2 regions of the Kitasatospora sp. NPDC054939 genome follow, and region 2 is predicted to be linked to the other one. Evidence: riboswitches for the same ligand, from Rfam matches in the RefSeq annotation. Region 2 holds a riboswitch; the other holds the start of a gene.

Region 1 (3,484 bases), on a different contig from region 2:
GGGCGCGGACCCGGCCGGGCCGACGGCGTGCACCGGCTCGGCGGCCCGGACCGGTTCGGCGGTGCGGCCCTGCTCGGGGGCGGCGACCGGGCGGACGTTGGCCTCGGCGGGCCGGTCGAGACCGGGCTTGTCGAGGCCCGGCTTGTCGGTCAGGGGGACGGCGGGGGAGATCGGGGCGGACGCGGGCGGGGCGGTCTCGGTGACCTGGGGGACGGGCATGGTGGTCGCATTCGACGAGGTGGTGAAGGCCGCCGTCCGGGCGGTGGCGGCCGGGTCCGCGGCGCCGGCCGCGGAGTCGGAGGGGACGGAGCGGGGCGGCTCCGTCGGACGGGCGGCTGCGGCGGCGGTCCCCGCGGCCGCAGCGGCGGCGGGGACCCCGGTGCCGGAACCGAAGTCCAGGTCGGCGGGCTGCGAACCGGAGCCGTCGCCGGCCGCCGGGCGCCCGTCCGCGGGGGTGTCCAACCCGTAGTAGCGGTACAGCTGGAGCTCCTGGGCGGGCGACAGGTGCTGGCCGACCCCGAAGTCCGGGGACTCCTTGACCAGCGACTTGTCGTACGGCACCCGCAGTTCGTCGCCGGAGAACTCGCTGGTGGTCAGCGGGACGAAGGCGTCCCGGCCGAAGATGCCGGTCCGGACGGCGGCCCACTCCGGCTGGCCGGTGGCGTCGTCCAGGTACACCTCGTCGACCGTGCCGATCTTGTCTCCGTTGCGGTCGACCGCCTTGTGGCCGATGAGGTCCCGCGGGTCGATGTCGGTCTGCACTCTGTTCCTCCAGTGCGCTGCTCCTGCGGAACCCCCGCAGGCTGACGGCTGGAGGGCCCTTCCCATCCGCCACTTCACACCAAAAGCCATCAACCGGACGCGCGCGAGCCGGGAGCGCTCCTCGGGGCCGGGCACTGGGCCGTCCGGGTCACCCGCGGGAACGGCCGAGTGACGAGGCGCACCCGTGATCCGAGGGGCTTGCGCTGGTACCCTGGGCGCGACTGCCGAGCCCGCTCGGGAGAGTCCCCGCCGGCGGAAGCCGCTGGTCGGGGCGCCGAAGGAGCAAACCCTCCCCGGAATCTCTCAGGCATCCGTACCGTGCGGGGTAGGTCACTCTGGAAAGCAGGGCAGGACCGACGGCGAGGGAGCCGACGGCCACCACCCTCACCGACGGTGCAAGCCGGCGGCGCGCAGACCGTGCGCCGTGCGGGCGAAGCTCTCAGGTCCCGATGACAGAGGGGGAGGCCTGTCGGGTTCGTTCGCCCGGGTCGATTTGCCGCCCCCCAGCGGTGACGGCCGTCCGGCGTGCGTACCCCCGCCGGTCCGTGACCAGGAGGCCTCGACCACCATGAACGCCCAGCCGAACCCGGGACGTCCCACCAGCCCCGCGACCCTCAGCGAACTCGAACAGGCCAGCCCCTTCGAGAACCGCCACATCGGACCCGACGCCGCCGCGCAGGAGAAGATGCTGGCCCACATCGGCTACGGCTCCCTGGACGAGCTCGCCGCCACCGCCGTCCCCGAGGCGATCCGCTCCATCACCGCCCTGGACCTGCCCGCCGGCCGCAGCGAGGCCCAGGTCCTCGCCGAGCTGCGCGAGCTGGCCGGCCGCAACACCGTCCTCCAGCCGATGATCGGCCTGGGCTACTACGGCACCTTCACTCCGCCGGTGATCCTGCGCAACGTGCTGGAGAACCCGGCCTGGTACACCGCCTACACGCCGTACCAGCCGGAGATCTCGCAGGGCCGCCTGGAGGCGCTGCTCAACTTCCAGACCCTGGTCTCCGACCTGACCGGCCTGCCCACCTCGGGCTCCTCGCTGCTCGACGAGAGCACCGCCGCCGCCGAGGCGATGGCGCTCGCCCGCCGCGTCACCAAGGTCAAGGGCGGTGTCTTCCTGGTCGACGCCGAGACCCTGCCGCAGACCGTCGCCGTCATCGAGACCCGCGCCGAGCCGACCGGCGTCGAGGTCGTCGTCGCCGACCTGTCCGCGGGCATCCCGGCCGAGATCGCCGAGCGCGGCGTCTTCGGCGTGCTGCTGCAGTACCCGGGCGCCACCGGCGTGGTCCGCGACCTCACCGCCGTCATCGAGCAGGCGCACGGCCTCGGCGCGATCGTCGCCGTCGCCGCCGACCTGCTGGCGCTGACCCTGCTGAAGTCCCCGGGCTCGCTCGGCGCCGACATCGCCTGCGGCACCTCGCAGCGCTTCGGCGTGCCGATGGGCTTCGGCGGCCCGCACGCCGGCTACCTCTCGGTGCGCGCCGAGTACGCCCGCTCGCTGCCCGGCCGCCTGGTCGGCGTCTCCGTCGACGCGGACGGCAACCGTGCCTACCGCCTCGCCCTGCAGACCCGCGAGCAGCACATCCGCCGCGAGAAGGCCACCTCCAACATCTGCACCGCCCAGGTGCTGCTCGCCGTGATGGCCTCGATGTACGCCGTCTACCACGGCCCGGACGGCCTGGCCGACATCGCCCGCCGCACCCACCGCTACGCCGCCGCGCTCGCCGAGGGCCTGCGCGCCGGCGGGGTCGAGCTGCTGCACGGCGAGTTCTTCGACACCGTCACCGCGGTCGTCCCCGGCCGCGCCGCCGAGATCGCCGCCGCCGCCCGCGCCAACGGCGTCAACGTCCACCAGGACGGCGAGGACCGCATCTCGGCCTCCACCGACGAGACCACCACCCGCGAGCACCTGGCCGCCGTCTGGGCCGCGTTCGGCGTCGAGGGCGTCGAGGTGGCCGAGTCCGCCGACGCGCTGCCCGTCGGCCTGCTGCGCGAGGACGACTACCTCACCCACCCGGTCTTCCACAGCCACCGCTCCGAGACCGCCATGCTGCGCTACCTGCGCCGCCTGTCGGACCGCGACTACGCGCTGGACCGCGGCATGATCCCGCTGGGCTCCTGCACCATGAAGCTCAACGCGACCACCGAGATGGAGCCGGTGACCTGGCCCGAGTTCGGCCAGCTGCACCCGTTCGCGCCGGTCGACCAGGCCGCGGGCTTCCTCACCCTGATCCGCCAGCTGGAGCAGCAGCTGGTCGAGGTGACCGGGTACGACGCGGTCTCCATCCAGCCGAACGCCGGCTCCCAGGGCGAGCTGGCCGGTCTGCTGGCCGTCCGCGCCTACCACCGCGCCAACGGCGACACCGGTCGCGACGTCTGCCTGATCCCGTCCTCCGCGCACGGCACCAACGCGGCCTCCGCCGTGATGGCCGGCATGCGGGTCGTCGTGGTGAAGACGCTGGTCGACGGCGACGTGGACGTCGAGGACCTCAAGGCGAAGATCGAGAAGCACCGCGACGAGCTGTCGGTGCTGATGGTCACCTACCCGTCCACGCACGGCGTGTACGAGACCGAGATCACCGAGATCTGCGCCATGGTGCACGAGGCCGGCGGCCAGGTGTACGTCGACGGCGCCAACCTGAACGCCCTGGTCGGCCTCGCCAAGCCGGGCAAGTTCGGCGCGGACGTCTCGCACCTGAACCTGCACAAGACCTTCTGCATC
Region 2 (3,484 bases):
CCTCGACCGTGGAGCCGACCTCGGGGAGCTGCACGTAGACGATGTCACCGAGGGCGTCGGCGGCGTGCTTGGTGATGCCGATCGTCGAGACACCGTCGACGGCGGCGGTCAGCCACTCGTGGTCCTCGGTGTACTGCAGGTGCTGGGGGTTGCTCATGATGTCATTCTCCAGGATGGGAAGCGGGTACGACGAAGCGGTCCGGCGGCCGGACGGCGTTCGGTGACGGGGAGGGGCGGCCGACGGCTCAGCGGGCGCGCTTGTAGAACGGCAGCGCCACGACCTGCACCGGCTCGTGCTTGCCGCGCACGTCCACGGCCACGGTGGTGCCGGGGGCGGCGTGGGCGGCGTCCACGTACGCGATGGCGATCGGCTTGCCCAGGGTGGGGGAGGGGGCGCCGGAGGTGATGCGGCCGATCGGCTCGCCCTCGGTGGAGACCACGGTGTACTCGGCGCGCGGCACCCGCTTGCCCTCGGAGACCAGGCCGACCAGCACCCGCGGCGGGTTGGTCTCGGCCTCGGCGGCGGCCTTCTCCAGGGCCTTGCGGCCGATGAACGCGCCCTCGTTGGTGGTCTTGTCGAAGCGGACGACCCGGCCGAGGCCGGCGTCGAACGGGGTCAGGTCGGTGGAGAGCTCGTGCCCGTACAGCGGCATGCCCGCCTCCAGGCGCAGGGTGTCGCGGCAGGACAGACCGCAGGGGACCAGGCCGCGGCCGGAGCCGGCCTCGGTCAGCGCGCCCCAGATCGCCTCGGCGTCGACCGGCTTGCAGAAGATCTCGAAGCCGTCCTCGCCGGTGTAGCCGGTGCGGGCGAGCAGCACCTCGCGGCCGGCGACCTGCGCCGGGAGGATCGCGTAGTACTTCAGGCCGGGCAGGTCGGCGTCGGTGGTGTCGGCCAGGATCGCGGTGGCCTCCGGGCCCTGCACGGCGATCAGCGAGTAGGTGTCGCGGTCGTCGGTGACGACGGCGTTGAAGCCCTTGGCGCGGCCGATCAGCTCGTCGAGCACCAGCTGGGCGTTGGAGGCGTTGGCGACGACGAGGTAGGAGTCCTCGCGCAGGCGGTAGACGATCAGGTCGTCCAGGATGCCGCCGTCCTCGGCGCAGATCATGGTGTAGCGGGCGCGCAGGACGCCCAGCGCGGAGACGAAGCCGACCAGCGCGTGGTCCAGCATCTCGCCGGCCTGCGGGCCGGTGATGGTGATCTCGCCCATGTGGGAGAGGTCGAAGAGGCCGGCCTTGGTGCGGACGGCGAGGTGCTCCTCGCGCTCGCTGCCGTAGCGCAGCGGCATGTCCCAGCCGGCGAAGTCGGTCATGGTGGCGCCGAGGCTGCGGTGCAGCGCGTCGAGCGCGGTGAGGCGGAGGGACGACATGGCCTGGAACTCCTCGGTCTGGGCACTCAGGTGTGCGCACGCGGGACCGGTCCCGGTCGGGGACCCGACCTGCGCGCGGGCATGCGGCGGCGGGGTCTCCCCATCTGTCGTCGGACCTGAGAGCTTCACCGCGAGCATGTCCTGGTAGACAGCATGGCGGCTTGCACCGTGGGTGGGCGCACGGCAGGGCCGTGTTCCGCTTTCCAGATGTGCCTCGCCCGTGCGGTAGGGGTGCCTGAGAGATTCCGGGGAGGACTTGCTCCTTCGGCGCCGGCTGTGCCGCCTGTCGGGGCACTCCGGACTCTCCCGCGCGGGTTCGAGCGGCCGGTATGGAGTTGGAGTGTCGGCGCGGCCGGAACGGACGCGCGGACGCGCACATCATGGCACGTCCGGCGGCGCGACACGAGAGGGGGTGGGCCCGGCCCGCTAGGCTGCACCGCAGTCGGCGAGCAGAGGCGGGTACAGGGGCGGATGGCGTTTCCGGTGGAGCAGCAGGGTCCGGGGGAGCACGGCCCGGGGCAGCAGGGGCAGGAGTGGGGCGCCCCGCAGGCGCCCCCGCAGGGCGGCCCGTGGCCGTCGAACGAGCTGGAGCAGGTGCTCACCGCCGCGCTGGGCGACCCGGGCGCGACGCCGCGGGTGATCGAGGTGCTGGCCCGCAGCCAGGTGTGGATCCCGCTGCCGGCCGGGGCCGACCCGCAGGGCCAGGGGCTGGACCTGCCGACGATCGAGCTGGCGGGCGCCCCGTACGTGCCGGTCTTCTCCTCCCAGGAGGTGTTCCTCCAGCAGGCGCCCGGGATGGCCTTCGCGATAGCCCCGGCCTGGGAGTTCGCCCGCGGGCTGCCGCTGGGCGTGGGCATCGCGGTCAACCCGCAGGCGCCGGTGGGCATCCCGGTGCCGCCGGAGGGCGTGGCCGAGCTGCGGCGCGGGCCGCGCGAGGACCGCTGGGAGGCCGAGGGCATGCCGCCCGGCGGGCGGGTGGCGCTGCGCGAGCCGGTGCCGGGCGAGGACCCGGAGCACTTCCTGGCCGCGGCCCGCGCCGAACTGGCTCAGCTGCCCGGGGTGCTGACCGCGCGGCGGGCGCTGGCCAGCGTCGAGGGCGAGCCGACGGTGCTGTTCGTGGGGGTGCAGCTGGACCTGGCCGCCCCGGCGGACCCGGTCGCGGTGAACGAGGCCCTGGGCCGGGCGCTGGGAACCGCCCCGCTGCCCGGCGGCGTCCACCTCGTACTGCTCGACCTCGTCGACGACCCGGTGGTCGAGTGGCTGCTCAACCGGGTACAGCCGTTCTGGACGCGGATGTGACACCGGCCCGCGGGCACGTCGCCGTGGCGGCCGTCTGCGGTGCCGCATAGGGTGCGTGCGGAGACCCCCGGCGGGACCGGGGCCTCCGACAGGCGGAGGACTCCGGAGACACCGGGCGGGTCGGCGAGGAAGAAGAGGCGCAGCGAGGTGGGCGCATGAGTGCGGGAGCGGTAGCGGGCGGTGCACCGGGGCCCTGGGGCCAGGCACCCGCCGGGCGCCCCGGCGCGGATCCGGGCGTGCTGGAGCGCGCCCTGCGCGAGGTGGCGCCGGAGCGCTACGAGGCGTACGAAGCCCTGCTCCAGGCGCTGGCCGCGGGCCAGGTGTGGATGCTGCTCTGGCACGGTTCGCCGGGCAGCCCGGACGCCCAGTACGGGAACATGGAGGTGAGCGGCCACGGCTACGCGCCGGCCGTCACCTCGCCCGAGCAGCTGGCCGCCAGCGGCTGGGCGCGGGCGCACGAGGTGATCTCGGGCCGGGAGATCGCCTCCACGCTGTACCGGATGCGCTGGGGCCTGTGGCTGAACCCGCACGCGCCCGGCGGCGGGGTCGGGGTGCCGTGGGCGGACCTGCGCCGGGTCGCGTCCGGGCTGGACCGGCTGCCGGCCGGGCCGCTGCGGCTGAGCGAACCGCAGGTGCAGGCGCAGCAGTTCTTCGCGGTGCTGGAGCGGCAGGCGGGCGAGGTGCGGGCGGTGCGCTCGCTGCGCCGGGCCTGGGTGCAGCCGGCCGTGGGCGAGCCGTACCTGGCCATCGGGCTCGACCTGTACGAGAGTTCGCCGCCGACCGTGGAGGCGGTGCGGGCGCTGATGCAGCGGGCGCTG

What was found. Region 2 has a riboswitch for glycine ahead of gcvT (glycine cleavage system aminomethyltransferase GcvT). Riboswitches for the same ligand answer to the same signal wherever they lie in the genome.
Region 1: it holds a riboswitch for glycine, as region 2 does, so the genes downstream of both, gcvP (aminomethyl-transferring glycine dehydrogenase) here and gcvT (glycine cleavage system aminomethyltransferase GcvT) in region 2, are expected to answer to the same signal.

Annotation. Positions count from the first base shown of each region.
Region 1 covers NZ_JBSGXP010000032.1:14,721-18,204, forward strand. Annotated here, with positions in the region: gene ACWGB8_RS12270 (PRC and DUF2382 domain-containing protein) at 1-762, opposite strand, end outside; glycine riboswitch at 988-1,091, shown strand; gene gcvP (aminomethyl-transferring glycine dehydrogenase) at 1,331-3,484, shown strand, end outside.
Region 2 covers NZ_JBSGXP010000001.1:45,789-49,272, reverse strand. Annotated here, with positions in the region: gene gcvH (glycine cleavage system protein GcvH) at 1-157, opposite strand, end outside; gene gcvT (glycine cleavage system aminomethyltransferase GcvT) at 246-1,367, opposite strand; glycine riboswitch at 1,462-1,580, opposite strand; glycine riboswitch at 1,581-1,686, opposite strand; gene ACWGB8_RS00185 (enhanced serine sensitivity protein SseB) at 1,839-2,666, shown strand; gene ACWGB8_RS00180 (enhanced serine sensitivity protein SseB C-terminal domain-containing protein) at 2,822-3,484, shown strand, end outside.